4 regions of the Paenibacillus sp. J22FR5 genome follow, and region 1 is predicted to be linked to each of the others. Evidence: riboswitches for the same ligand, from Rfam matches in the RefSeq annotation. Region 1 holds a riboswitch; each other region holds the start of a gene.
The links. Region 1 has a riboswitch for cyclic di-AMP ahead of AC58P7_RS12945 (stalk domain-containing protein). Riboswitches for the same ligand answer to the same signal wherever they lie in the genome.
Positions count from the first base shown of each region.

Region 2: another riboswitch for cyclic di-AMP. It lies ahead of AC58P7_RS17390 (C40 family peptidase); the one in region 1 lies ahead of AC58P7_RS12945 (stalk domain-containing protein).
Region 3: another riboswitch for cyclic di-AMP. It lies ahead of AC58P7_RS28310 (resuscitation-promoting factor); the one in region 1 lies ahead of AC58P7_RS12945 (stalk domain-containing protein).
Region 4: another riboswitch for cyclic di-AMP. It lies ahead of safA (SafA/ExsA family spore coat assembly protein); the one in region 1 lies ahead of AC58P7_RS12945 (stalk domain-containing protein).

Region 1 covers NZ_JCAUAN010000007.1:191,496-198,985, forward strand. Annotated here, with positions in the region: gene AC58P7_RS12905 (hypothetical protein) at 1-379, shown strand, start outside; gene AC58P7_RS12910 (GNAT family N-acetyltransferase) at 448-894, opposite strand; gene AC58P7_RS12915 (hypothetical protein) at 1,025-1,747, shown strand; gene lepB (signal peptidase I) at 1,899-2,447, opposite strand; gene AC58P7_RS12925 (response regulator transcription factor) at 2,466-3,113, opposite strand; gene AC58P7_RS12930 (sensor histidine kinase) at 3,140-4,204, opposite strand; gene liaF (cell wall-active antibiotics response protein LiaF) at 4,327-4,989, opposite strand; gene AC58P7_RS12940 (PspA/IM30 family protein) at 5,120-5,776, opposite strand; cyclic di-AMP (ydaO/yuaA leader) riboswitch at 5,932-6,083, shown strand; gene AC58P7_RS12945 (stalk domain-containing protein) at 6,089-6,880, shown strand; gene AC58P7_RS12950 (YjcZ family sporulation protein) at 7,047-7,151, shown strand; gene eutC (ethanolamine ammonia-lyase subunit EutC) at 7,242-7,490, opposite strand, start outside.
Region 2 covers NZ_JCAUAN010000012.1:134,561-142,050, reverse strand. Annotated here, with positions in the region: gene AC58P7_RS17410 (transglycosylase domain-containing protein) at 1-721, shown strand, start outside; gene AC58P7_RS17405 (YwhD family protein) at 894-1,385, opposite strand; gene AC58P7_RS17400 (M1 family metallopeptidase) at 1,755-3,752, shown strand; gene AC58P7_RS17395 (hypothetical protein) at 3,837-4,655, shown strand; cyclic di-AMP (ydaO/yuaA leader) riboswitch at 4,824-4,962, shown strand; gene AC58P7_RS17390 (C40 family peptidase) at 4,966-5,436, shown strand; gene AC58P7_RS17385 (hypothetical protein) at 5,622-5,783, shown strand; guanidine-I (ykkC/yxkD leader) riboswitch at 5,933-6,035, shown strand; gene sugE (quaternary ammonium compound efflux SMR transporter SugE) at 6,123-6,443, shown strand; gene AC58P7_RS17375 (methyltransferase domain-containing protein) at 6,463-7,356, opposite strand.
Region 3 covers NZ_JCAUAN010000034.1:51,009-58,498, reverse strand. Annotated here, with positions in the region: gene rsmI (16S rRNA (cytidine(1402)-2'-O)-methyltransferase) at 1-402, shown strand, start outside; gene AC58P7_RS28335 (AbrB/MazE/SpoVT family DNA-binding domain-containing protein) at 684-938, opposite strand; gene AC58P7_RS28330 (HD domain-containing protein) at 1,304-2,581, shown strand; gene AC58P7_RS28325 (TatD family hydrolase) at 2,641-3,408, shown strand; gene AC58P7_RS28320 (ABC transporter permease) at 3,391-4,641, opposite strand; gene AC58P7_RS28315 (ABC transporter ATP-binding protein) at 4,638-5,381, opposite strand; cyclic di-AMP (ydaO/yuaA leader) riboswitch at 5,665-5,860, shown strand; gene AC58P7_RS28310 (resuscitation-promoting factor) at 6,145-7,284, shown strand; gene rnmV (ribonuclease M5) at 7,402-7,490, shown strand, end outside.
Region 4 covers NZ_JCAUAN010000015.1:1,692-9,181, forward strand. Annotated here, with positions in the region: gene AC58P7_RS18865 (class I SAM-dependent methyltransferase) at 1-178, shown strand, start outside; gene AC58P7_RS18870 (inosine/xanthosine triphosphatase) at 288-815, opposite strand; gene AC58P7_RS18875 (S-layer homology domain-containing protein) at 1,032-2,075, shown strand; gene AC58P7_RS18880 (DUF4362 domain-containing protein) at 2,087-2,524, shown strand; cyclic di-AMP (ydaO/yuaA leader) riboswitch at 2,791-2,925, shown strand; gene safA (SafA/ExsA family spore coat assembly protein) at 2,931-3,581, shown strand; gene AC58P7_RS18890 (SRPBCC family protein) at 3,788-4,246, shown strand; gene AC58P7_RS18895 (GNAT family N-acetyltransferase) at 4,261-4,713, shown strand; gene AC58P7_RS18900 (hypothetical protein) at 4,782-5,015, shown strand; gene AC58P7_RS18905 (helix-turn-helix transcriptional regulator) at 5,488-6,387, opposite strand; gene AC58P7_RS18910 (glycoside hydrolase family 52 protein) at 6,560-7,490, shown strand, end outside.

The DNA.
Region 1 (7,490 bases):
GCAACCCATTCACCCGATCACCGAAAAAAACTGCAGAACTCTTGTGGGTAAGCCAGTTCTTCTCTACTTAAATAATGGTTTTGAATTGTATGGGATCGTCAGTCGCGTTGAGAAAAACAAACTCATCTTAAACGATAATCAACAAGCTCAATTCAAATCCACTTCTAAGAGCACGAAGCCAACGTTAACGAAAAAGGGGAAAAAGAAGTCAGTCCAGTCGGATACAGCAACACAAATGACAACGCCAGATCAGCTTTCATCCTTCGGCCTGCCTCTTTTTGGCGGCCTGGCACAAGGATCCCTGCCAGCTCGAAGGCCCACTGGACCTGTGGACATTCAGATCGACTACATTGCCGCTATGTTTAGCGAAACAAATTAAACGGCTCCCCCCCCCCTCTGGACAGAAACAAAGGCTGTCGATGTAAGGATCATCTACAGCCTATTTTCTTATCGCTTTATTCGTTTACTCATACGATAACAGCTAAGTTCAGGAACGTAGTTGTCAATTTTATAGCCTCTTTTGCTGTAAAATCGAATCGCTTTTGGGTTGCTGTCATCGACAAACAGTTCAACCGACTGACAACGCTCACTAAGCCCGTAGTTTTCCGCAGCCTTCATCAGCGTGTGTCCAATGCCTTTCCCTTGCTCACGCGGATCTACGGCCAGCATATCAATGAAGAGCATGCTGGATTTGCGCATGACCGAGATGAAGCCATAGGGCCGTTTATACCCTTTTGCTATGACGAAAGTTTTGTTTCCGTTCAACCGCTTACGTATCTCAGAAAAGGTGACCGAAGTACCTGACTCATACATTCTAGAAAAAGGCACTAATTGTTCTACAACTAATCGATATATAGCAGCGTCGTCAATGGTTGCCAAACGTTTGCGTATCACATGGCACCGCCTCCACAAGAAGCAATAATGCTATCTTATGTCGGTGATCCTGTAATTGACCCCACAAGTACCAATTTACCCCAGTCTATGCAAGTGATATACTTAACGTATGTGAAATGAGGTGACCTTCATGATCAATGCTTATCCGTCCATTATGGCTGTGAACAGGTATCAAACCCACAAGGATTATTACCGTGTAGGGGCTGTAAGTGCGATTTCCGGAGGTAAGTCGAATACGACTCGGCGAATACTGGATCTGCCATTTGAGGAACTCGCCTACAAACAATTCGCACAATCTGCTGCCAAAGACGTGGCCAGCTTCGTTAAATCTACAGAGAACGTCAAACAATCGGCTCAGACGCTCGTCAACACGAGTCTTGCTTCAAGCGCTGACTCATCTATTTCCTACGCTCCAACCAAAGAGTCTCAATCCAACATCACCCAGAAGATTCAAGACTTCATTCATACATATAATGACTTGCAAGATCAGCTAGGAGACTCACCCGACTACGTAAGTCATGCCCTTCTTCAAGGTCTAGAGGGAGCCGCTCAGCCCAACTCACTGCAGGATCTTGGCATCACGAAGCAGGATGACGGAAAGTTGATCCTGCAAGCGGATGTCCTCGAAGGGAGCAAGAGCCGGACATTTGGCGTTGACCGCAAAAGCTTAAACCAATTGACCAACTTCGCAAGCTCACTGGTGAGCACGATTGATCAGCTGCAGCAGCTGCCTTCCGCTTCACTGTTCCAATTATCTTCATCTCCACTCAAGCCGTATGGTCAGTATCAATCGCAGCTTGAGGCGTATTTGCCCGTTCCAATGCGTGGCTTGTTATTGGATGCGAAGATGTGAGATATGTAGACGACTCCTCGATGCGCAAGGTGATCTTGCAGCCGTTGTAAGTCGGCTAGGTACAAAGCTCTGTCTTATATGAAATCCCCTATAACAAAGAGGCGATCTCCGAAGTAGAATCATCTACTGGTGAGATCGCCTCTTTCAACATTTAAAACAGCTTTTTACCTAACACATGGTCAATCGGAATGAAACCAATGACCCGGCTATCCATACTATTATTCCGATTATCCCCCATTACGAAAATATGATCGTCTGGGACCGTCCACTTCTTGTTCCCATTCGCTCTCATTTCCTCGTTGATGTAGGACTCGTTCAATAGCTCGCCATTGCGGTACATTTGATTATCCTTAAGCTCCAGTTGATCCCCTGGCTTACCAATCACACGCTTGATCCACACATGTTTATCATCACCACGGACGAATAAGCTGAGCAATGGGCTGTCCAACAAATCATTTTTAAAAGTCCGTTTCATATCCACCCTAGAGTCGATAATGACGATATCCTCATAGTTAGGTTCGTAATGAAAGGTATGTGAAAGCTTGGAAACATACACCCTTTGACTGTCGTGCAGCGTTGGATCCATCGAATGCCCGCTAACTCTCGTCGATTGGAATACAAATACACCAAGAAATACGACTAAAACAAAGGAAATGGCAATGGAACCAAACCAGCTCCAAATCTGTTTGACTACATTCAACCTGATCGCTCCCTCGCGTTATTCCGCTAGCCCGTGTTTGAAAGCATAGATCGCCGCTTGTGTGCGATCTTCTACACCAAGCTTGGCTAGTACATTGGTGACGTGGAATTTCACCGTCTTCACACCTATGAATAAATCATCTGCCAGCTCTTGATTGGATTTGCCCTTCGCAATCAAGCGAAGCACTTCCATCTCGCGGTCCGTTAACTCTTCATGCGGTTCCGCTACTGGCTTCGGTTGACGGAACCGGTTCATAATTTTCGAAGCAACCTGTGATTCCAGAATGGATTGCCCTTTGGCCGCGGCTCTAATCGCTTGCGCGATTTCGGAGGCTCTCGAGGTTTTCAACAAATAGCTGAAGGCACCCGCTTCAATCACTGGATACATTTTCTCATCATCTAAGAAGCTCGTCAACACAATGACCTTACACTCCGGGTATAATTGCAGTAATTTTCTTGTCGTTTCAATCCCATCCATACCTTCCATGACTAGATCCATCAGGACCACATCGGGACGATATTCTTGGGCTAGCCGAATGCCATCCTGACCATTGCTCGCTTCGCCAACAACCTCTATGCCATCTTCCGTTCCAAGTACAGCCGCAAGTCCGATTCTGACCATTTCATGATCATCGACAAGTAGTACTTTGATTAAGGTGTCGTCCATTCGATTCTCCCTCTCTATGTACAATGCTAATTTTCGATCAGTTGAGGATCGCTATCTAGTATAGGTACCCGAATCTCAATCCGAGTGCCTCGGTCAGGTGCCGTAATGATATCGACTGAACCGCCTATTTCGTTCACACGTTCCTTCATGGACACGATGCCATAGGAAGTCAACTTCTTCGCATCCAAAAGGAACCCAACGCCATCATCGCGGATCACTAATCGAATGCCATCCGAACGGTGTAGCAGCTTCACTTCCAACTTATTTGCCTTAGAATGACGCAGCGCATTCGAAAGCGCCTCTTGTACAATTCGAAATAAATGATCTTCGATGCCTTTGTTTAAGCGGATTTCTTCATCCATATCCCAAGAAATGGCCATCGGAACCTTAGCTGCAAGCTCTTTTAAGAGCTCAACAAGACCCTCGGACAATCGTTTTCCTTCCAAATGGATCGGTCTTAGATGCAGCAATAATGCGCGCATTTCGGATTGAGCGACAGAAGCCATCTCTTCGATGAGATGAATTTGCCGCTTCGCTTTCTCGAAATCTTTGTCCAACGTCCGTCCTACGGCTGTTGCTGTCATCGAGATCGCAAACAATTGCTGGCTTACCGCATCATGCAGCTCGCGTGCCAACCGCTGGCGCTCTTCAATGACCGCAGATAGCTTCGCTTTCTCGGTAAGCTCAGCGTTACTATTTGACAGCCGTTGGAGAGAGGTCACTTGTTCTTCCCAGCGCTTCATAATCCGGCCAAGTTGCTCGCCCAAACGTCCGATCTCATCTTCCCCGTTCTCGAAGCCTTCTCGGGCAAACGTACCTTTTTCTAATAAAATCATCGTCTCCATCATAGGTTCAAGTCTGCGTGTAACTCTAGAGCTGTTCCAGTAACCGAACACTGCACCAATCACACCGAGTATCAGTAAGGCCATGAACGAGAACTTGACACCTTGCTGCCAGCTAGTAAAAGGCTCGATCAAATGTCTTGAATTCAAGAAGTACAGCATAGCTCCGAAAACAGCGAAGCTAAAGAGGATGGCTTCCCCCATGCTGCGCCATATCATATTCGTTAATCGTCGTTTGTAGCCGTCCAACTGGTGATGAACCTCCTCGAAATAAACGGCTACACCGTCCTCTTAGGACGGTCTCGTTTATCTATCTAAAAATATAGCCCGTGTAATATGTGAAACAAATACTTTCTTCTATTTCAAGAAAGTTACAATACTTTGACCTTGATATCTCCTACGATGAAAGAGAGAATGAGTTTCACCCGATGGTCGCCATGTTGATAATTCTCCGATTGCCAAACCACTTTGTTCATCACGCCTGACTCTCGTTGTTCAGCGATTTGAAGCTGACCGAGCATGACGGAAGCAGTAACGGAAACGCCGATATCATCGGGTACTTTTATATCAATATCACCTACAACGCCCTGTAGGATGACTGTTGTTTCCTTTTGTTCAAGAATAGCGAGCGAGAGATCAATGTACGTTTCTCCCACCAAGTACCATGTCGAGGTATTACGCATAATCCAAGGTTCACGGCCAAGGCGCACGCTATCGACGAGCTTTTGCTTTTGAATATACGTATCATCTTTATGAACCTGCTTCGATCGAATGAAAAATAAACCTAATGAAATCAACACAACGGCAATGACAATTGTGAGATGATCACCAAATAAAATGACGGCTCCAATCCCGATCAGCACATATCCCTTACGCTCTTTACGTGAACGAACGCGATGAATGCCCAGCAGAATAAGGATTACGGCCATAATGGGAAAAAAGCCTATGGTATGATCCAGAAGCAAAAAAACACCGGCTCCAATCAGCACAAGCGCTGTATTCCGGCTGCGGTTATTTTTCGTTTCCTCTCCCATCGATGCACCTCCTCTGGCTGCCATATCTCTTTCGTTCATACGATTCCTAGCATACCATAAGAATGGACGACCTCCAAGATGCAAATCCTTATGGCACAAGGCTTTGCTTCATGGAGGTCACGTTCAAAGGCTACTTCCTGCCGCGCGAGTCTCGCTCATCACGAGAACGCTGATCCTGCTGCCACTCGTGCTGCAGCTTGCTGCGCAGCGAGCGCAGCTCATGCTGAAGGTTGCCGCCGGCTTCCTTCAGCGTCTCCTTCGACAGGCGGCCCGCCACGCGGAGCCCCTGCAGCGCTTCCCGGCCAAGCTCGCGGCCGGTGACCTCCAGCTCGCGCCAGGTGTCGCGAGCCTCTTTCCCGTGCAGCCCGCCACGCGGCGGCTTCACATCCTCGGCTGCGTGCCCGGCACGCAGCACGCGCAGCTCCTCTGCGAGCGCCAGGCACAAGTCCTGGCTGCTCGCGTACTGCGCGCGGTAGTGTTCGCTCGCGGCTTCCTCGCGCAGCTTCTCTTGCAGCGCGAGCCGCGCTAGATCCTCTTCGCCGGCACGCATCGCCAGCTCGGCTTGTTCGCCGCGCAGCTTCGCCATCTCCTCAGCGCGGCCGATGTGCCCACGCAGCGTGATAGTCGCCTGCAGCGCCTCCTCATAGCGTGCTTCAAGCTCGGCAACGGTGCTGCCCTCATTGGCAGCGGGACTCGTTTTCCCGACGGCCTCCTGCCAGACGGATTCTGCCATTTTGCCAATACGGTCAAATATATTCGTAGGATCAACTTCCCGATGCTTATTCATGTCAATCGCCCCTCATCCCTTTATCATACTCCTATCGTAACGCAACGAAGCGATCGTCAAAACCGACTCCCGACTGTTTTTGAACCTAGACCTAAGTCTAGTATGTGAGGTGTCACCCATTATTTGGTCGTTGTTCAGGCTTACCTGCGATGATAAACTATTTGAAGCCGAGTCTAGTACATAAATAAGGTACTGGTACGGGGGACGAATTACTTGGGGTGAATATTTGCTTCAGCTTGGAGCAGACTAGGGAGAACCTTCTTCCCGAACCCGTCAACTAACCTCGAAGGCTCATGAAGGAGGATATACCAATTGAATAAGCTTACAAAAGGGTTAACTAGCCTTGCTGTTTCGCTGACAGTACTGGCAGGAGGCTTTCTTTCCCCATTTACGGCACATGCTGCTGAGATGGAAGTGAAAGTGCAAGTCAATGATGAATTGATCCATTTCCCTGATGCGCAGCCATTTCTGGATGGCAATCACGCAACACAAGTTCCACTTCGCTTCGTAACGGAGAAACTTGGATACACAGTGAACTGGCAGAAAGATGGAAATCAAATCAAAGTAACACTCGAAAACAACAAACATACGATTACTTTAGTTTCGGGTCAAAAAGAAGCAAGTATTGATAATGCACCCATCACCTTGGATACCGCTTCTCAATACCAAAATGGGCGGGTATACGTGCCGCTTCGCTTCCTTTCCTCAGCTGCAGAAGTTCCTGTTCAATGGGATGCAAGCAGTAATCTAGCTATCTTAAATAAAGATGGCAAGTATCATGCACCAGACTATCAAGTATTCGAATCCACAGCTTATTCGGCAGATCCTTCTGAAAATGGCGGCTATGGAGCCTTTGATTATTTGGGTAATCCACTCGCAATCGGCACCGTTGCTGTTGATCCATCCGTAATTCCACTTGGTTCGAAACTCTATATCGAAGGTTACTCCTTCGATGGGCTTCCTAAAGGCGGTATGTACGTGTATGCAACAGATACCGGCGGCGCCATTAAAGGAAATCGAATGGACATCTTTATTCCAGGTTCGAAGAGATCCTTACAAAGCTTTGGCATTCAGACAATTAAAGTGTACCAACTTTCCAATTAAAATGCAGAAAAAAGCTGCCTTGAGAATCCGCTCAAGCGCAGCTTTTTTCATGCCGTTTGGGTGAATGTTCCCATTGAATAAGGGCATTAGTCCAATCAACGCATATCCCCCCGTCATATGTTGTATAGTGTTTAACCCACATCAAATGAAAACCGGAGGGGATATTATGGCAGTTGCAGCTGGTTGTGGAACGCCAGGTTATGGAAGTTCTGCAGGCGTTATTCTTGTTCTTTATGTATTGTTGGTCATCATTCTTGCTACTTTCTACTAAGACCATTTCCCGCTAAACGATCTACTTTCAAATAGACCCGCTTGTTATAGCTTCTAGCGCTGAAGCTTAGCAGGCGGGCTTTATTATGTGTCACTTAAAATCGATTCCACTTGTTCGTTGGGTCAAAATCTGCTCAAGCATTCCCCCGATATGAGCGCCCGCTTCCATAGGTGGAGTTCCGCCTCGATGAATATTCGAAATAACCATGCGATCCGAGTCCGTTCTCCCCGTACTTGGCTTATAACACATATAAGCGCTTAACGATTCCGCTGTCACAAGGCCTGGCCTTTCGCCAATGAGCAGTACAAGACAGTCTGGCTTCAGCAAGTCCCCTATGGC
Region 2 (7,490 bases), on a different contig from region 1:
CGCTCGTAAGCTGGGCGTAGCTTCACCGATGAAGCCGCTGCCTTCCCTAGCACTGGGTTCCTTTCCTGTGAGTCCGCTGGAGATGGCTTCGGCCTTTGCCTCCATTGCAGATCAAGGCGTCCATCGAGAACCTACCGCCATTTTACGAATTGAAGATGCGAATGGCAGTATTTTATATGAAGCAAAACCGACGGAGGAGCAAGTGATTCCACCGGCGGTCGCCTATGTGATGACCAATTTAATGGAGAGCGTGTTCGAGGAAGGCGGAACAGGTAACCGTGTCGCCAGTACCATCAAACGGCCGATTGCTGGCAAAACAGGCACGACCGATACGGACGCTTGGCTCGTTGGCTTCACACCGGAGCTATCCACCGCAGTCTGGGTTGGCTATGACAAGAGCCGCGATATTACAACGGTCGAGTCGCATTTGGCCTCCCCGATCTTCGCGGATTTCACGGAACAGACCTTGGATGCGATTCCGCCGAAGTTGTTCCCGATCCCAGAGGGGGTATCGACCGTTTACATTGATCCTGTGAGCGGCAAATTGTCCAATGAGGACTGCCCGAACGCCAAGATGGAGGCTTTCCTCTCTGGCACGGAGCCTACCACGTATTGTACAGGCAAGCCAGCTAATCCAGATGCGAGCAACGGTCAAAAAGCCGGCTCCAAAGGAGATAACGGCTCCTGGTGGAACGACCTTAAACGCTGGTGGAACGACTAATTTACCGTTACAAGAAAACACAAAAAGGCAGTACTAAGCGCGTCTTAGTCCTGCCTTTTTGCTGTCCTAGTATATGAGGTAACATACACTAGGGTCTAGTATACCCGCTTCGACATTATGTAACAATGGATGACACATAATGTTCATATTCTCCATATTTGCACAAGAAAGCTTAGGAGAGTGCGTCCTTGAGGCTTTGATCTGAGCGATTCCACCAGTCTTCGTTGTGCGCAATCAAACAGTTTCGAAGGGCTGCTCGTTCACTGTCAGACAACCCATCTAGGATAAATTTGCGCTTCATCGCACCATCCATTTTGTTCACGTGCTCAGCAAGAATCTTCCATCCACGGCGTGCTTCGGTATCGATTAACATTTCGCATGCAGACATCCCTGCATAGTAGGCGCCCTCTTCTGTTCGATCAACCGCCACCCACACAATCCACGCTTTACGGCCATTCGGGACATCCTCTTTGTTCGTGGAGAATTTGATCCCTTTCTCGATCTTACTCTTGGCATGCAGTGTTCCTTCATCCAGATACGCTTCATCCCCGTCAATAATGATCCCCGAGACGTTACTAAGATCAATAGCTCCTGCACCGAAGCCTTTGTGATTCACTTTCGAGCTTACTATATTTAAGGCCAGCTTCTTCTTATCCGCTTCCATAAGGGCACCTTCCACTCTACATTAGGTTAAAATGACGACTTGCTTTCATTGTAGCGAAAGTCTTCCAGTAGAACAAGGGGCGGCAGGCTTCCATGCCTATTTCTCTCCACATTAGAAAGTATAAGTTTTCGGTTCCCGAAAACGTCTTTCTACTTGGCGATAACACTTACCCTTCCGGGGTCCCCGCAAAGTAATTGGACTTTACTTCGAAGGTTAGCGTCACTTTGTGGAGTAGGGTAGCGGTCGCTCATCCTTGAATTGCTTCGATAGAGGTTTTCTCACATTTCTTTCCCCTTGCAGAAATATTCCCTAGGTTGTCTACATATACATGCTGTAGATGCTTGTTTAGGCGGGGTGAATCTCATGGATATGAATGCTCTATTCAATAGCCGCAAGGTACAATGGTTTGCTGTCATGCTCCTTGCTGCCGGCGCAGTGTTACTTACGAACACCTTGCTCCCCTCCGCACCAAGGGGGACTATTCCTGTCGTTTCTAAAGAGGTACCTTCTGCTCAAACACCGGACATGCAGCCTGCAGATAACGGCAAACCGCCGTTAGAAACCTCAACACCACTTAGCTATCGCATTGCCGAATATCACATGAACGTTGCCTACACACCAGAAACGCAGCAGCTCCTAGGGCAACAAACGCTCACGTGGGAAAATCCAGGATCTGTTCCTGTGCAAGAAATTTATCTTCACCTGTATCCGAACGCCTTCGCTTCAAAGAAAACGACGTTTATGCGCGAATCCGGCGGGAAGCTGCGAGAGGATGAAGCGAAAGCTGATAGCAGCGGCAGTATGGAGCTGTTATCCGTGAAATCGGATAGTGGCGACGATCTCACTAAACGGATGTCGTTCGTGCAGCCGGATGACGGAAACAAGGACGACCATACGTTGCTCAAAATTCCACTGCCTAAGCCCGTGGGATCTGGAGAACGCGTGACCATTAGTACCGAATTTCTTGTTAAGCTGCCTGCAGCTTTTGCCAGAATGGGGTATGTGGATGACTTCGTTATGGCAGGGCAATGGTTTCCAAAGGTAGCCGCTTATGAACGCAAGGGCACAAGAGGGCGGACTGAGCCTGGTTGGGATCTTCATCAATATCATGGAAACTCCGAGTTCTATGCTGATTTCGGGATGTATGATGTAAAAATTCAAGTGCCTGCAAATTATATTGTGGCGGCCACAGGCTTTCCTGTGAAGCCTGCTGTGACGGAAAATGGTACGAAGACGTACCAATTTTATGCCGAGGATGTCCATGATTTCGCTTGGTCGGCGTCACCTCATTTCGTTTATGTGGAAGAGCCCTTCTCTACACCACAAATTCCTGGGGTCAAAATCAAACTGTACCTCGATCCCAATCATCAGGATTTGAAAGATCGCTACATGTATGCCGCCAAAAAAGCGCTATCGCGCTACAGCCAATGGTACGGAACGTATCCGTACTCTACACTTTCTATCGTAGTACCACCACCTGGCGGGAATGGGGCCGGCGGCATGGAATATCCGACCTTAGTCACCGCTTGGGGAGCAAGCGACAAAGATCCGGACCTAGAACTAGAACGAGTAGTCGTCCATGAAATTGGCCACCAATTCTTCTACGGACTCGTTGCCAGCAATGAATTCGAGGAAGCATGGCTCGATGAAGGCTTCACCTCCTATGCGGAGGATAAAGTCATGGAAGCCGAATACGGTGACGCACCAAATTTACCTGTTGAATCTAGTTATATCACATCACCAAATGGACTTCAGAAAGATGCATGGGACTACACAGGACATGATCAATATGCAGAAAATGTGTACACGCGTGGCAAGCTTGTGTTGAAAGCCATTGAGCAACAAGTAGGTACCAAGGTGATGGACCGTATCATGAAGACGTATTTCGGGCGGTGGCAATTCAAGCATCCGTCTACGAAGGATTTCCAACAGGTTGTGGAGGATGTCAGCAAAACGAAGTGGGATGATTTCTTTAATCAGTATGTGTATGGCAATATGATGATGGATTATTCTGTTGAGAGTATACAGGTCAAGCCTCAAGGCAGTAAGGGTGCTCAGACTTACGAAAGCACTGTGCGCATCGTTAAGCATGGCGGCAACTCACCCGAAGTGCCAATTCTGTTCCACTTTGCAGACGGCACAACGCTGGATAAAACGTGGGATGGCAAGGAAGGCAGCATCGAGTTCAAATTAACGAATGCGTCTCCAGTTGATTGGGTGCGAATCGATCCGAAATACACGCTCATCCTCGAAAATAAGCACATCAACAACTTTTATCAAACGCAATTAAACACAAAATGGCAAATTCGGTGGAATCTCGGCATGATTCAGCTCCTGCAAGCTATATTCGGCTCAGTCGCCTGGTAAGGACTTGGCTTACGTCTTATGACAAACTCTGAGCGTATGCTTACGAAGCCAGTTTTCTAAAGAAAACTTTAAGGAGGGACCTCGTTGGCCACCTATATCAAATCCGGTTTCAGGGCAGCTATGGCGCAACCTTTTGCCACGATTATTTTATTCCTGTATCAGATGGGCTGGGGTATTCTCCTGTATAAGCTTGTGCAGGGAATACTCGTCCCCCTCATGCATCGTTTCCCTGGCGCTGATCAACCCAAGCAAGCTTTGCAGGTCTTCCTAGCTGAAGGCCAGTTTCAATTAATCAAAACAGATCTCAGCTATTCATATCTCTGGTGGTTCGCTGCACTCCTCTGTGCTCGTATGCTGCTAACCCCTCTCTTGAATGGCGGCGTCTTCTACTCACTTACGCACTCGCACCAGAACGCTGGTTATCGCTTTTTTCGCGGGATGAAGCAGCTTATGCTTCCCTTCCTACTTGTTTATATCATCCGGATCGCGTTTACCCTGCTTCCACTGATCTGGATTTTCCCAAAGGCCAAATACATTCTAGGGCACAACTCCTCTTATGAACAGGTTCTCCTCGAACTTATGCCTTGGATACTTAGCTTACTGGTCTACGGCTTTCTCTTGCAGCTCTTGTTTATGTATGTACAATTCGCCATCGCAGCCAAGCTAGGCATCACGTCGACGCTTATCTCTTTCTTTCGCTATGCGATGCCGATTGTCGGACTTGCCATCACCCTCTTACTTTTCACAGGACTATTGGCAGGGGTCACCGTCACAGCCACCTACCTGTGGGCAGGTCTGGTAGCGCTAATCATTTATCAGTTGTACCCACTCTTCCATATTTTCTTTCAAATTTGGGGCATTTCCTCTCAATATCAGCTTCTTTTAGCCAAAATATCCAATTAATATCCAGCAAAACAGCGAATAGGCAGGCATTCCCCCCTTCTCCATGAGAAAGGGGCTTTTTTTTGTCTATTTTCCGAACAATTCAGCATATTCTTAGCCTATTTTTCATGCAGAAAAGAGGAATTTCATTATTTATGACGAATTACAGGGACTAGCATCAAAAAAACCAAATATTTCATGCCGAATTCCTCAGTTTATGGGGAAACGGGGGAACCACTCCGGGTGAATTGATCTTGCAAGACAGGGATCATAGGGAACCTTCAACCGAACCCTCCAGCTAACCTCGTAGGCACCGGAAGGAGACAAGCAGTTGAAGAAGATTGTTGCTCTTGTATTTAGTCTTGTTTTGTTTTTGAGTATGAGTGTAGGAAGCGTTTTCGCTGCGTCCGATATGGACAACAAGGTAGACGAGCTCCTAGGAACTCCCTACAAATGGGCAGGAACCACAACCAATGGATTTGATTGCTCTGGTTTCACGTCCTACTTGTTCGGTGAGTTCGGCATCGACATTCCGCACAGCTCCAAATCACAAAACAAAGAAGGCTACTGGATTGACAAAAGTGAACTTCGTAAGGGCGATCTTGTATTTTTCAACACAGATGGCAGCGGCATCTCGCATGTAGGGATGTACCTCGGTGATGGTGAATTCGTTCACTCCGCTACCAATCAAGGTGTTGTTAAGAATAAGTTGAGCGAATCCTATTATGCGAAGCGGTATGTATCAGCCCGACGTGTTCTGTGGGATGATATCTACAATCAACTAACTGCTGAATCCAAGTAATATTCTCGGCACAGAATGAAGCCCTGCAAGCTCTGCTCGTAAGAGCGGCTTGCGGGGCTTCATTCATTTGAACGGGGATATCCGCGTATACTAAACGTACATCAATGGTCGCGCCTGGCTGACGAAGGATGAGGAGTTACTGGCTACGATGCAGCTGAATAGCAAGTCACCGATCGCCGCTGGTGGTGTCGAGGTACAGGGATACTTCGTGCATTGCAGCCGAGCACTCAATCTGTCTGTCGAACATTTGGGAACCAGGCACTTGGGTACCCGAGCAGGAGCAGCCGGATGGCATGGATATGTTCCGGGCGCATGTGGCGCTGAATGGGATTGCGCTGGAGGATTGAGAAGTTGTTACATAGCAATCGGATGAAGATCGGATTACAGAGATATAATCGAGAGCAGAGCGAACAGCAGGGATGCATCCAAACGAAGTAAGAACAGACAGCCATTATGTGTAACTTGACATCAGATGTGAGCCATCCTATAATTACGGCATGTCGTTTTCTAGGGTTCCGAGGCGTGTATGCGCCGGCTGGTCCGAGGGAAAACACACAGCGAATACGCTGTGGTCACGGAGGGAGAAAAGCCCGGGAGTCTAACGCAGTAATGCGAGACTCTCGGGCTTTTCTTTGTTTTTTGTGGCACTAACGACATAGATCGCAGGCATGAAGGAGTGAGAACCCATGGCATGGTTATTCCTAGTCATTGCAGGTGTTTTTGAGGTGGTGTGGGCCATCTCCTTGAAATTTTCCAACGGATTTACACGGCTTGTCCCCACTGTCGTCACGATTTTTGGGATGATCGTAAGTTTTTATTTCTTAGCTTCGGCTACGAAAACGTTGCCGATCGGAACAGCCTACGCGGCATGGACAGGAATCGGCGCCGTCGGCGCGATTATCATTGGCACTCTTTTTCTTGATGAACCGATTAGTTTAGTTCGTATCTTGTTTATGGTTTTGATCTTGGTCGGTGTGCTCGGGCTGAAATTTACATCGGGGCACTAAGGTGGATTTGGACATCCGGCTATTTTACTGTATAGCTCACGTACCAGAAGCTCCCCCCCACGAAGATGCGCAAATGCTGGGATAACGGCCGAAAGATGTCATTCAGCTCTTCGTAGGTAAAATAGTTCTTGAGAATTTCGTGCTTGGAGCCGTCGGCTAGTTCACGTCTTTTGTAAGTATCTTCGCTATCCGCATGGCTGATCAACTCTCCGCCTCTTCCCGGAACATAGACGTTATCCGCGATAAAAACCTGCGCACCGCTGCCCAATCGCTTATGGAAGCCTTGTAAAAAGTTGTCGATCCGATTGTGCGGAATGTGCGAGAACCAGAAATTCGCCAGCCCGTAATCAAACTCCCCTTGGATCTCGGATAGCTCATACGCATCCCCTTCGATAAAGGTAGCATTCCCCTTCGACCATCGCTTCGACTCCGCGATTCGCAGCACTTCTGGGCGTATGTCTACCCCAACAAGTTGCGACGCGGTTTCCGCAGCAATTTGTGTCCAATAGCCAGTGCCACAAGCGATTTCCAGCACTCGGCGGCCCTCCACCTGCTTCTTAATGATATCGGACAGAAGTGCCAGCTCTTGCCCAAACTCCGCATCTTCGCGGTGATAAATCCGCTCATATTCCTCTGCTCGTGCACCGTAGTAGGCTTGCATGCTCTTCTTTTCCTCGTCCAGTAGCACCTGCTTCTCCTTCACTTCGTGGAGAATTCGGTGTCTAGCCGACAACAAATCGGCAAAAATCGCTCCGCCCTGCGCGGCGTAATTTGCTAGCAGCCCCTGCGTCGCCATGACGATCAGCTGTGTCATCGACAAGCCTGTGTCATCCGCCATTTGCTCCAGATCTGATTTCACTTTCTCCGGCAAATACACAGAGAGCCGTTTGGTTTTGTCCTGTTTGTCCTCCATGTTTAGGTCGCCTCCTTTTTTTCAATATTATAACACATAATATATACCATATTAACATTCATTATGAGTTTTATGATAAAACTAACTATCTGCCTGTCCTAACTACCCCCTCCTCTCCCGTCAACTCCATGGAA
Region 3 (7,490 bases), on a different contig from region 1:
GGGCTGCAGCATGTGCAGGACACACTGCTGTTCTATGAATCGCCGCACCGCGTGGAGAAAACACTTCTCCGCATGGCGGAAGTGTGGGGGGCGGAGCGCAGGGTTTGCCTCGCCCGCGAGCTGACGAAGCGGTACGAGGAGTTCTTGCGAGGCACGATCGCAGAGTGCCTCGCGCACTTGGAACAGTACCCGCCGCAGGGCGAGTACTGCGTGATCGCCGAAGGCGCATCTGACGCAGCCGTGCAGGAAGCGGCTGACGGTTGGTGGGAGGCGAAGTCGCTCGCCGAGCACGTCGCCCACTACGAGGAGCGCGGGATCGACCGCAAGGATGCACTGAAGCTGGTCGCGACGGATCGTGACTTATCGAAGCGCGATGTATATAATGCGCTATTGGAACGTTAGGAACGCAGCAAAACAGATACAGTGATAAAACCTTTCGTGGCCAGGGGCCATAGCGGAGAGACTTTGGTCTCCGACCAAAGATCCCTATATATGGTTTTATCGCCAATAGGAAAAGGCCCCTTACGGGGCCGGATCCATGTGCATATCGGATTGATTTTGTCTCCAGAAAAAAAGATCTCTAACCCGTGGCCGAAGCCAACAAAGTTAGAGATGAAAGGAGATATGAAAAAGGTTAGAATTACCAATAGGATAAGTGCTACTTCTATTATATACTACTTTTCTTATTTTGTCACAGGTGTTGGCATTTCTGCTAAACAAATATGGCAAACAATTTTTCCTTTGAAGTACGATACGTTCTCCGCATTGCCACAGAAGATACAAGCAGGCTCATATTTCTTCAGCATGATGCGCTCACCGTCTACATATATTTCCAGAGCGTCTTTCTCGCCAATGCCCAACGTGCGGCGTAGCTCGATTGGAATAACAACGCGTCCTAGTTCGTCCACTTTTCTTACAATTCCGGTAGATTTCATCATATATATAAAACCCCTTTCGATTTTATCAATTTTTTATCAAGATCGTCATGTTTCGACATTTGCTTAAGACTTATGATACCAACGATTCCCAAAATAGTCAACCATATTTTCGCTTAATACAAGCCGTTAATCTTGAAAATTATTATTTTTGTGACATGTCTAAAAGTCGTTATTACGCTAGGAATAAGGGATTGTAAGGGGTATATTACGAAACTTTCAATTTCCCACTTCTGGAGCAGTACTTGGAAATGATATTTTGAGAAGCAAAGAAATTGGAATTTGAAAATCGACAATAAACGACAAAGAAAAGGGTTCTGTGTCAAAAATGTCGAAACATTTTATATTATTAAGGGAGGTCAAGGCGTATGAAAGAAGAGAAAGTGTTTAAAGATCCCGTTCATAAATACATTTATGTGCAAGACGATACGATTTGGGATTTGATTAATACACGGGAGTTTCAACGATTGCGCCGTATTCGTCAGTTAGGCACGTCCTATCTAACCTTTCATGGTGCTGAGCATAGCCGTTTTTCACACTCACTTGGTGTGTATGAGATCACTCGAAAAATTATTTCACAATTCGAACGCAACCACTATGAGGATTGGCCCCAAGAGGAGCGACTGCTTTGTCTGTGTGCGGCTTTACTGCATGATCTGGGACATGGCCCGTTCTCACATTCGATCGAAAAGGCTTTCGGTACTAGGCACGAGGACTGGTCGTGTCGTATTGTGCTTGGAGACACAGAGGTAAATGAAGTGCTGAGCCGAGTCTCTCCTGATTTTCCGAAAAAGGTGGCTGGGGTCATTTGTAAATCGTATAGTGAAGAGATTGTGGTTAGCCTGGTATCCAGCCAATTGGATGCGGACCGCATGGATTATTTGCTGCGAGATGCCTATTTTACCGGCGTTAATTATGGTACGTTCGATCTGGAGCGGATTCTGCGCGTGATTCGGCCTTATAAGGGGCATATTGTTGTCAAAGAGAGCGGGATGCATGCGGTTGAGGACTACCTGATGTCTCGCTATCAGATGTACTGGCAAGTCTATTTCCATCCGGTTACGCGCAGTGCAGAAATTCTGTTGCACAAAATATTTGCTCGCGCTAAGCATTTATATGAAGAAGGGTATGCATTTGGCTTTATGGTGGAGCCTATTCTTCATCTCATTCAGAATCACATCTCGTTAGAAGATTATTTGCTGCTGGATGAGTCGGTCATGCAAACGATGCTGACTTTCTGGAGTCAAGAGAAGGATAGTATGCTTGCGGATATGTGCAAACGATTCTTGGATCGCAAATTGTACAAGTACAGCACCTTTGATGGCGATCAAGAGCATCTCGTTCAGCGGATGGAAATGGTCATGAGAGAGGTGGGTTTCGATCCGACGTATTATATGGAGATCGATTTCCCTTCGAATCAATCTTATGACGTTTACAGAGCTGGTGAAAATGACGACAATTTGCCAATCCTCTTGCTGGATCATAAGGAAACTTTAACGGAAATTACGCATCGCTCGGAGATTGTTCAGTCGATTAGTGGTTTTCAGATGGGGAAACATCATGTTTACTATCCGGAGGAGCTGCTTGAGAGGTTGAATGCGGAAGACTATCCTGACGTTTGGGAAATGTTAGGGGAGCAAGAATAAGCGAGAATAACCAACAATAAGGAAAACAATCATAGTCATTGACATAGAGGAGAACAGACATGCTAACGGATTCACATACACATTTAAATGCTGAGCAATTTAAGGATGATCAAGAGGAAGTGATTCAGCGTGCATTAGATGCCGGCGTTACGAGAATTGTGAATGTCGGCTTTAATCGAGAAACCATTCCCAGTTCAATAGAGCTCGCCGAGAAATACGATTTCATCTATTCGACGGTAGGTTGGCATCCTGTGGATGCGATTGATATGATGCCTGGCGATTTGGAATGGATTGAGTCCTTGTGCTCGCATGAGAAGGTCGTTGCCATCGGTGAGATTGGTCTGGATTATTACTGGGATAAGTCGCCGAAGGATGTCCAACAGCGGGTTTTCCGTGAGCAAATTCGTCTTGCCCGTAAGCTGGGTATGCCCATTGTGATTCATAATCGCGATGCGCATCGAGATATTTTAACGATTCTCAAAGAAGAGAAGGCGGCAGAGGTCGGAGGCATCATGCATTGTTTCTCAGGCAGCTGGGAGACAGCGAAGCAGTGTCTGGATATGAATTTCCATATTTCGTTTGGAGGCCCCGTGACCTTCAAAAATGCTGTGCAACCGAAAGAGGTGCTGGCACAGGTTCCGCTTGATCGTCTATTGATCGAGACGGATGCTCCTTACTTAACGCCCCATCCTTTCCGCGGCAAGCGCAACGAAACCGGCTATGTGCGCTTAGTGGCTGAGACGGCCGCGGAAATTCGGGGTATGACGTTGGAAGAACTGGCTGAAATTACAACGAACAATGCGATTCGTTTACTCGGTCTCAAGTAAAACGTTTTTCTTGAATTTCCGTCGCAGGACAACGCTGCACGCGAAAGAAATAAAGGCGAGACAGAGCAGCGGGACTAGACTATATAGGATAGGGGTTCCGATCATAAACGGAATGGTTAGGATAACAAGCTCCAAGGTGAGAGTTAACCAGATCATATAAGCTAAGGAACCTGCTTTGGCTTGCGGTTCCAATGGATACATATCAAGCCAGAACGTATACCGATGTGCACGCTCCAGCGACGTAAGCTGAACCATCGATATAACAAGTGCAATGAGTAGAATTACGCTTCGCGCAGTAACCGAGTCTGAAACGGCAATGGCTAATACGCCAATCACAGTCAGTCGGAGAACAATGGCGAACAGCTCGGTTCGCAGCAATGTCTTCATATATAAATAGAGAAACGCTGAATCTTGTCGAAAAGGAACAAATCGTGTGAGTCCGCTGATCCAACCTCGGCGGGCTATTCGTGTTGGCAGCTGCGGTACATCGACGAACCAGTTAAAGAAGGCGTAGAGTCTAGCCTGCTGCTGCTTCTCTTTGGCAATCAGATAATCCCATCCGATCACATATTTAGCTGCGTATCGAAACGTAATCAGCCAAACGAATACAAGAACTAATGCAGCTAGACTAGCCCATAAGACACTGTAGTTAAATAGGATTGTAATTAGGGTAATGGATGCCATCCATCGAAAACAAACGGATAGGAATCTTGTTCGTTCAGCGGCAAATTTTCCTTCCTGCCAACTAGCGAATAGGTTCGCTACTTTTAATAGAAGTAATAGAGCAAATATTAGCAGAAATGGCTGCGCATTGGTGCCTAGACAATGCTTATAAAGCGGTCGTAGTGTGATCCAAGCGAGAAATAACCAAACGCCTTGAAGTGACAAGCTGTACAGAAAGCTGCTTCGAAAATAAGCACCCATTTCATTCTCGATCCGCAATAGAAACATCCGATCGGCACTCCGAGTCAGGGTCCGAATGGGACTTGAGGTGAGAAGTGGAACGAGCAAGAGCAGGACGATCCATAAGTAGGGATAATCTGTCGGAAGACGCTGTAATGTTTTTGCATAATAATAGGAAGAAACGATGACAAGAAACAACAAGAAGCCGATAAAATTACTTCGAGCGGCATACTGCCAATAGCCCATGGATTCCTTCATATAATGTTGAAATCGCTGCTTCCATAATGCATGTGTGTTAAATGCGCGTATATTTTCCATTGGAGGGGTCATCGCAGTTCTCCTTGAACTAACCTATAGAAAATGTCGTCTAATGACGCCTGAGGAAGCGCTGTTTGTGCGCGTAATTCGACTAAATCTCCCTGGGCAACCATGTGACCTTTATGGAGGACGACAAAGTTATCGCAATATTTTTCAATCGTAGACAAAATGTGAGAGGAAATGAGGAATGATGCGCCTCTTTGCTTCATGTTGACCATTAATTCGAGCAAGGAACGTATGGCTAACGGATCGAGTCCGAGAAATGGCTCATCAATGATATATAAAGAGGGCTCGATCAAGAAGGCATTCATGATCATCACTTTTTGTTTCATCCCTTTGGATAAATGACTTGCGAAGCTATTCAGCTTGTCTTTCATTTGAAACTGCTCTAACAGGGACTGGGATCGGGCTTCGAAGTCCTCCTTGGAAATGCCATATGCCATGGCTGTTAACTCAAGGTGTTCACGAATGGTAAGCTCTTCGTATAACTCCGGACTTTCAGGTACATAGGCGTATGTCGCACGGTAGGGTAAAGGACTTTCTGCTAAAGTTAAGCCGTTAATGCGAATGGATCCTTTTTGCGGTTGTAGGAGCCCTAATATATTTTTGATAGTGGTACTTTTTCCTGCCCCATTGAGTCCAATTAACCCCATCATTTCACCTTGACGGATCGAGAAGGTAAGGTCATGGAGAACGGGTTTGTTGGGTAAGTATCCCCCGAATAAAGCGTTTACTTGTAAGATGGGACCCATCTCAATTGCCTCCCTAAATAGCAAATTATTGGTATTTATTGATCGAATACTTCCAGAATCATTATAAACAAATTTGCATTTTTAGCCTAGTTTTGGCCATTATATATCAAAAAAACGAGTATACGTACGTTAAACATAGACACATGTAGATATAAGTGGGTTATATATGGAAAATAATCGAAATTTAAGTGATTTAGCCCTTTTTAACGGGTGTTAATCCCTTTACAGGTTGAGATTAACAGCGTAATATACTTTTCATAATAACTTAATATCCAATTTGCCAATTTTCCATTCGCTGAGTTCCAAATGTGGAAACGGGGGAACCACTGCAAGCTTAATTTGCATTCAAATGCGGTTAAGTAAGCAGATTGAGTAACAGGGGTGAATCATGGACGTCAAACAAGCAGTTTGCGTCTACGTAGGGCGACTCTCACGTCCGAATCCGTCAGCTAACCTCGTAAGCGTAAGAGAGGTAACGATTGTCGTGCGTGCTATTTGTATTTCACTATGCAAACTAAGCCAGCGAGAAGAGTCCTCTTCTTGCTGGCTTTTTGTCCTCATACAGGGTTTTACACAGATCAGATGACATAAAATGACCCGGAATTCATAGGATGATGAATAGGTAAAAGGGGGGGACGACCAGATTCGGCTACGCAAGAATGCTGATGATGGCGAGCATGTTAAGTTAAACTAAAAACCTTAGTCGCGTCAAATTTAATCATGCTGTAACCTGGCGGCGAGGCTTTGAAGGAGGACCGAAGAAGTGGGCAGTATCTCAATTAGCGAGACCCATGTAAAACGATCATCCAGCATGTCCTTCGCATTGCGATGGAAGCATGAAAACTTGCGTTTGATTTTAAGCCTAGCTATAATCTCAATCGCAATGACTTTCATGTTTTTGGTGTTGTTGTACGGAACGGCTACCAAGAGCGTATCCGTGGTTGTGAATGGACAAGAAACTATTGTGCACACGAAGCAATGGGTCCTGCAACGCCTACTGGATGAACAAGCCATAACGATTGGTGAGCACGATGAAATTTCAGCTTCACTCACGACCAAGCTCAAGGGTGGAGACAAAATTGTTATCGAGCATGCCTCACCAATTCAATTGACTGCTGATGGAAAGACCACCACTGTTTACACAACTGCAAGAACGGTAGAAAGTGCATTGCAACGTTTAAATATTGCACTTGGGGAGAATGATCGCATTACTCCCGAACCGACGGCCGCTCTAACCACTGGCGATGAAATCAAAATCGTCCGTGTGAAAAAAGAGACGGAGGAAGTCTCTGAACCGATCGCATTCGAGACAGAGAAAAAGAATGACGCGTCTTTACTTAAAGGGAAAGAGCAAGTCGTCCAAGAAGGTAAAGAAGGCGTTCTGGTGAAGAAGAAAGAAAAGACTTTCGAGGACGGTGTTTTAGTCGCGGAAGCAGTTGTGGGTGAAGAAGTACAAACAGAAAGTGTTAAAAAAGTAGTATCGGTAGGCACGAAAAATCCGGTTGTTGTTCTCTCTTCCTCTTCACCGAGTGTCGATGAGGTTTCCAAAAACGGTGTGACCTTCGGCTACAAACAAATTCTCAAAAATGTGAAGCTAACCGCCTATTCAGCGGACGTGGAATCGACAGGTAAGACGGAAGGTTCTGCTGGCTATGGCAAAACCTACACAGGGACTACCGTGACTGAAGGGCGCACGATTGCGGTCGACCCGAAGGTGATTCCACTCGGATGGTGGGTGTACATTGAAGGTATCGGTTTCCGTCGTGCTGAAGATATTGGCAGCGGCGTGAAAGGCCAGATGATCGATGTGTATTATGAAGATCACAGTTATGCGAATAAATTCGGAACGAAACAAGGGTACACCGTGTATGTGGTTGGCCCTACTAAACCGTCTCAAAACTAACGTGTAAACGGTAGTTTTGGCGGGAACACTAGCTCATACACGTAGCTTGGCATATGCCTGCGCGAAAGAAGAGGAGACCCCTCTTCTTTTTCTGCGTACTGGGGAAGGAAAACGTAAATGATAAAAGAAATGATCGTTGTGGAAGGCAAGGACGATACAGCTGCCATCAGGCGGGCTGTGGAGGCGGACACGATTGAAACAGGCGG
Region 4 (7,490 bases), on a different contig from region 1:
GACGAGGGAAGAATTCGCTATCTTTTTATCGGACGGGCCGGGGAGTCCGGATTTCACTAAAGCTGAGCATAAGCAAGAGTTAGAAGAACTATTTAGCGAAATTGCTTCGCAAGGAAGATTGGTAGGAGAATTGGGTTACAAAGAGCATAAGTACGTTTGGCAGGCCAGAAAACCATAATGAATGAGGGAAATTAGCGATATCGCTTGTTCAAAACCAATTAGAGGGCACGCCACAGTTGAAATATCTACTGCAGGGAGCCCTCTTTGTCTATTTCATAGCCATTATTCTACTTATAAAAAGACGACTTAAATGGCGTCAGCGCTGCAATGACCGCATCCCGAAAAACGTCACTCCGTGTAATTCGCCCATCGGTAAATAAACCATATGCGCCTTCTTTGTGATTACTCCCGACAGTGCTGCTCAGATCATCAATAATATGACGCAGCTCGGTTCCGCCTTGCTTTAATTTCTCTCCAATGTCATTCGGTATCGGGAAATAAAGTCCTTTGCCGACATAAATCTGCGTACCATTCCAAGCGGCACAAACGGAGAAGAGATACCACTGATTCGTGTGCACATGATCATAGGTAAGTCCGCCTTCAAGACCAAGTCCAATGTCTGCATCTGGCACTTCTTCAAGTACATGTTTCGCGCGATTGATTGCACCGATTATGGTTTCATCTTCCGTTAAAGGCTGATCGGACACACCAGAAGGGACGGAGTGACAGATCGGTTCTACCCCAGCAGCGCGGACAACTGCAGCTCGTTTCGCTTGATTGTGCGTGCCTAATGCAATTCTTAATTCTTTTTCCAACTTGTCTAACCACTCCTTGCAAACGTAATGCGAATTACTTGATGAACTAGCATTAGTATACCATGTTTTCATTGATTTCTAGAATGGAACCTAACGACCAGTAACGATTTCAAATAAATGTTAGTTTACATAAAACATTTCCAGTGTCAGTTGCGTCAAACATGTAGATGGAAATTACGTCGTACACTTGGAAAATGTTGAACTGGAGTGATGGACATGATCGTTGGAAAAAAATACATAATGACACTCGCGTGCGCTGCTAGTTTAATATCGATTTTCGTCTTACCAGTAGAAGCCAAAGACGGTCCATTCCGAGATGTCAAAGCTTCTTTCTGGGGCGCCGGGGCTGTGCAATGGGCCTATGACAATAAGGTGGCGGAAGGATTTCCGGACGGGACATTTGGGCCTGACCGGCCTGTTGAGCAATTAGAGTTTATCGCGATGCTTGTTCGTGCTTTTCAGCCAGCAGATGTAGAACCACCTGGTATAGGTGGTGATTGGTCAACACCTTATGTCAATTATGGATTGAAGAACAATTGGACATTAATATCGCAGAAGACGATAGAAGGCTACCAAGAGCCTGTATATGTGAACAGAGGGACGGCGACGTTATTACTTGCCAATGCAGCAGGTAAAAGCTATGACAACATGTACCAATCGATTGAATATATGATGCAGTTAGGTGTGTCGAATGGAAAAACGGAGATGAATTATAACGGTTTCATGCCCGAAGATCGTTTAACAAGAGCAGAGGCTGTGACCATGATCCAACGTTTTCGGAATAAAATAGAAACACTTCGCCCAACTCCTGACATCAACGTTGCTAGGAGCAATGATTTTGATCCTAGGACTGCCAAAGTAGGGGATCTCGTGGCAGGATGGCAAATTACTTCCATCGATAGCAAAACAAACGAGAACGGGGAATTGTTTTATGCAATTGTCGAATTTGATACGAGAGAAATAACGATAAGTGGTACGTATGATAACGTGCCTGAAGGCAGTGAATTTTTTGACGGTATCATGTTTACGCTCGACACGGATTCCGAGACGAAGATACCAAGAATCAAATCTGGTGGAACCAGAACAGGAGACGCGATCATTTTTCGTTCCCCAGAGGCAGAGAATGTATTCTCACCACAAGGCTCGCGGGGCAGCGCGACCATAGCGATCTCTGGATTTTCCATCCATTATTGGCCGAAAGATGATTATCGCGATAGCACTAGGTTTGTGAAAGCTATTGAAGTGAGTCCGAATAACTAGGGGGATTAGAAATGAGATTGTTGAATCAAGGTTTCGTATTGCTTATTGGTGCAATTCTACTTAGCTCATGCTCAGATGAGAAGTTTAGCGTTGACCAAGCTACAAAACAAGGAGATGTCATCAATATTCATGGACAAATAAGTAATTTAGACCGGTTCACCCAGTTCATGAAGGACGTGGAAGGGCATGTAGATAGTCAGATTCGGATAGCACAACTGACCATTGAAGGGGATCCGATTTATTATGAGCTGGATTACAAAAAAGGTAAGATCTCTTATACCTATGATAATTCAGAGGATAAATTTGGTGCGAAAAATATTATAAAAACCGTTTGCACTGGTATAATTTCAGAGAAAGTGGAGCGTGGTGTTGCTTATAAACTGGATGGTTGTAAAGATACAAAGATTGGGCAATCTTTTACGTTTGTGGTACCGGGTAATGGGGGATAGGAGCTTCAACTTTCTCATTCCATTTGTGCTAATTCATAATCAAACCAGGTTCGTATTTCTCCAGTTGACTCGTTCTCGATCGTATTGTTGCGATGCTTGATGAAATTGTTTCTTTTCTTATCCAGATAGCGAAGAATTGAGGGCTTAAGTAGTCAATACCAAATTGACTTTTATTGTTTGCGCTTTCAAGAATGAGCTGGAAAATTTTGAGTCATGTTTTCACTGATTTCGCATGATACAATCTTTAAGATCCGTATTGGATCAAACAACTTAGAAGGCCGAAGCTTCGTGTGAAGCACGGGGGACCCAATCTCTGGGGTGAAGCCGCTTTTTCGCGGCCGGGTGATTACTCTTTGATCCGAATCCGACAGCTAACCTCGCAGGCCGCAAAAAGGAGAGGTTTATTTTGAAACGTTACAAAAAGCTTATGGTTACTGGTGCACTTGGTTTGAGCATCCTTATGGGGACGAATGCGGCATTTGCTGCGACGGGTACTTATACGGTAGCAGGTAATGATACCATGTGGTTGATCTCGAAGAAATATGGCGTCAGTCTATCTTCGCTTATCAAGGCAAACCCTCAAGTTGCTAATCCGAACGTGATTTGGTCGGGCATGAAACTTAACATTCCAAGCAGCACGAGCTCTAACTCGGTTACCCAAACACCGGTTACGACTGCGCCATCGCAATCAGCTTTTGCAAGCCAAGTAGTTAGCTTAGTTAACCAAGAACGAACAAAAGCTGGACTGAAACCTTTAACCAGCAACAGCGCACTTACAGCAATGGCTTTGGATAAAGCGAAGGATATGTACAATAACGGTTATTTCGATCATACATCGCCAACCTACGGTTCTCCATTTGATATGATGCGCTCATATGGAATTAGTTATTCCTACGCGGGTGAAAACATTGCTAAGGGTCAACAAACGCCTGAAGCCGTCATGACCGCGTGGATGAACAGTTCAGGTCACCGTCAAAATATTTTAAGTCCCAATTTCACGCAGATTGGCGTTGCCTATTATAACGGTGAGTGGGTTCAGGAGTTTATTAGTTATTAATTTTTTTGAAAATATCGTAATCTAGTACCAGCAACCTAGTGTTGCTGGCTTTTTGCGTTTAAATAAACAAAGCAGGGATTTTTTGTGATTTATTGAATTCATAATTAGGAACGTTATTTATTAAATTGTTAGTTTGGAAATGGCCCTAATCCTATTAGAATTATAACAACAACGTAATAAAATAGTTCAACCAAGAGGTGCACCCCATGATTAAGGTTTCCACAGAAATTGAAATTGAAGCAACGATTGAAATTTGTTTTGATTTTGCAAGGAATATTGATATACATACTCAGACTGTATGGCCTCACACAAAGGAAAGAGCGATTGCCGGAACAACTACAGGTATGATAAGTGGAGGGGAAACGGTTACTTTTGAGGCGAGGCACTTCTTCATTAGACAAAGACACTCTTCACTCATATCGAATTACGTTCGACCCTATCAGTTTGTTGATGAGATGATACAGGGTACTTTCAAAAGTATGAGACACGAACATGAATTCATTGATTTAGGAAATAAAACTTTAATGAAGGATACTTTATATTTTGAGGCTCCACTTGGTTGGATAGGATGGATCGTAGAAAGAGTTGTCTTGAGAAACTATATGCTGCGTTTTTTGAATTATCGAAATGCACAATTAAAGATAGTTGCTGAAAGACTTAAATAGAAGGAGGAGCCAATATGAATAAAGTTGATGCTCGTTTGATTCACCATGATGAATTAAGTGAACTCTTAAAATTGTACAAGCACTTACATGAACATGATCCTGATCTCATTTTTGATAATAAACTTGAAGACTTATGGCATGAGATCATGAACGACAAATATATGAAAATTATTGTTGTAGAGAAAAATGGCGTGATTGTATCTTCAGTCGTGTTGACGATTATTAAAAATTTGACTAGAAATGCAAGACTTTATGGACTTATAGAGAATGTGGTAACGCATGAACAATATAGAAAAAATGGATATGCCAGAATGGCTTTGGATAAAGCAATTGAAATTGCTATGGACCATACCTGTTATAAGGTCATGCTCATGACAGGGTCAAAGCGTGAAGAGATACATAGTTTTTATGAGAAGAGCGGATTTAGCAAAGGTTTGAAAACAGGATTTATACGCAAATTAGAATGATTCAAACATACGACTGGACGGTTCACTCAGGCAATACTACCCTTCAGGAGCTCGCGGAGATCGGTCAAATGGAGAAAGAAGCTGTTTTGAATGCAGAAGTATTCATCATCATGCTGCCAGCAGGAAAAGGAAGCCATGTCGAGCTGGGACTTGCTTTAGGGGCTAGGAAGACTATATGTTTATATTCTGCAAATGAAGATTTTAATGATATTGAAACAACGAGTACATTTTATCAGTTACCTGAGGTCCATAAAATAAATGGAACATTAGACGATTTGGTTTCTAGAATTGATCGCCTGTAGAATAGGCGCCCGCAGGCGCAAATGGGGTTGTGAATTCGAACGAGAAATTGCTTCGTGGAAAATGGTGAATCCAATTGCGCATAAGTGGCTGTCTCACAAGTAGATTCTTCTACTGGTGGACGGCCATTTAACATTGGTCAGGGTATGGGTCCCACAAAAAGTCGAAAGGGAACCTAGGTGCGCTATCTCGTTGAAATCGGCTATTTTTGGCGTTAAGCGGAACTATGATGCGCTATTTGCTCGATTTTCGTATTTTTTGGCGATTTTCGGTTAAATAGAGTACTGACGTTCCCTTTCGAGGCCAATATCGCACGTTTAGCCGCAAATAGCGTCCCCTGTTTCCCTTACAGTATTGGTTCGTTAAAAAGGAACATATGAGATTGAAGATTTTATGGTCTCATCAAGCTTGACGGGGTTAAGGGAAGCTATTCGGTATCACTTATCACAGAAGAGGCAAAGAAAATAAATATCCTCACCAAGACAGATGCCTGTAAGCAGTGGGGGATAAATTGGTCCATCGTTTGAATTGTTTGCTAAATTGAGACAAATCCTTGTAACCAAGCTGTTCCGCGATATGCTCGATCGAAAGCGTAGGGTCCATCAGCATGAGTTTAGCTTGGCGGAGTTTGATTGTACTTAAATAATGACGTGGCGAGACCCCGTAAGCTTTGTGAAAAACGCGATTACAGTGCGCAGGACTGTAGCCGAGTTGCTTCGCAATCCCTGTAATCCGGAAAGGATCCTGCCCTTTGTTCGTTGTTGAAGCTTGATGCTCAATAAGCGCTGCTAGCTGAGGGGCTAGGCCTGAATCTTCTGTGTGCCGATTAGAAGCCTCGGCTTCATCTAATAATACCTCGCTCAACGCGGTGAAAATGCGAAAAGAAGCATGCAACGATTGCAGCTTTAAACTCAGACCACTAGGGGCATTTTCGCTAGCCATTTGCGCAAGATCCATAAGAATAGGGCGGAGCAATCTCTCCATTTTGCTGCCAGAGGGGTGAAGCGTTAGGCCAATTTGATTTAATTGCTGACGAAACCAAGGATCGGTTACCTCCAAATGTACACACACGTACTCCATCATGCTCCCATCGACAGCGCCCAAGCTTGCATGCAACTCATTCGGAAGTATCCAAACCAAATCACCTTGCTTTTGTACAAAATGATTCTCTCTAACACGCATCCGCTGTGAGCCTTCTACGACGAGATTCAGCTCAAACATGGGATGATGATGTTCTGGAAAAGACCATTGCGCGTTAACTTTGCGAAGATGTGCAGCAAAAATCCGAAATGAAGCCTGCACATCGGGCAGCATGCCGCCATGAACGACATTTTCGAGACCAGCGGGTAATGATTCTTGTTGAAAGTCTTTCATATATGTGAGCTCCTTTGAAAAGGTAGTAAGCCGTTCGCTATGTTAACTATCTCATTGAAAAGGGGTGGAAATCAAATGTTTCTTTTGTCCAAATGAAAGATCGTATTGCCCATGGGTTCAGTATTTTGGTCATTGTATAATAAGGGCAAATGACTGAGAGGGGCATCCTGATATGAAGAACCAATTTTTCAATGCACACCATTCGCCAGTTGGCGCATTTGCAAGCTTTACACTAGGTTTTCCAGGCAAAAGCGGAGGCTTCGACCTAGAACAAGCGCGACCTCCAAAGCAAAATATATATATTGGACTAGAATCCATCCAAGGCGGCATTTATGATGCATTGCCTTTCTTCGAGCAGGTTAGTGAAGACGAGAGCCTTCGCTATGATATCGAAAATCCAGATCCGAAGCCGAATAAAAAGAAAGTATTGTTTCCTTTTGCACAGGACGAGATTCGTAGAGATTTCAAAGTCAGCACAGATACGTGGAAAGCTGGCGATTTGGAATTTAGTCTCATTTCTCCGGCACAGTCCGTTCCTGATCCAACAACAGCAAGTGAAGAGGAGCTTCGTTTAGCTCTCGTCCCAGCCGTTCTTGCTAAGATTACCGTTGATAATACCAAAGGCACTTCATCTAGAAGAGTATTCTTCGGGTATCAAGGTACAGATCCGTACAGTGCCATGCGCAGGTTGGATGATACGATGGAAGGCGCCGCGGGTGTTGGACAAGGTCGGATTACGGCAATAGTTTCTCAAGATCCAGAAGTGCGTTCAGGGTTGTATTTCAGTATCGAAGATATTTTGCAGATGAAAATTGCCCAAAACTTGACTTTCGGCCTCGGTACGGTTGGTGCCTTGTTCGCAGATACGCCTGCTGGTGAGAAGCGAACGTATCACTTCGCAATTTGTTTCCATCGTTCAGGCATCGTTACCGCGGGTCGTGATGCATCCTATACCTACGCACGTTTATTCCCAAATATTGAAGCGGTTGCTGGTTACGCATTGGGGAATTTCGATAAGCTTGCTGCGCTTGCTCAAAGCTCGGACGCAAACATCGAAACTTCTCGCGTGTCGGCGGATCAGAAGTTTATGCTTTCGCATGCCA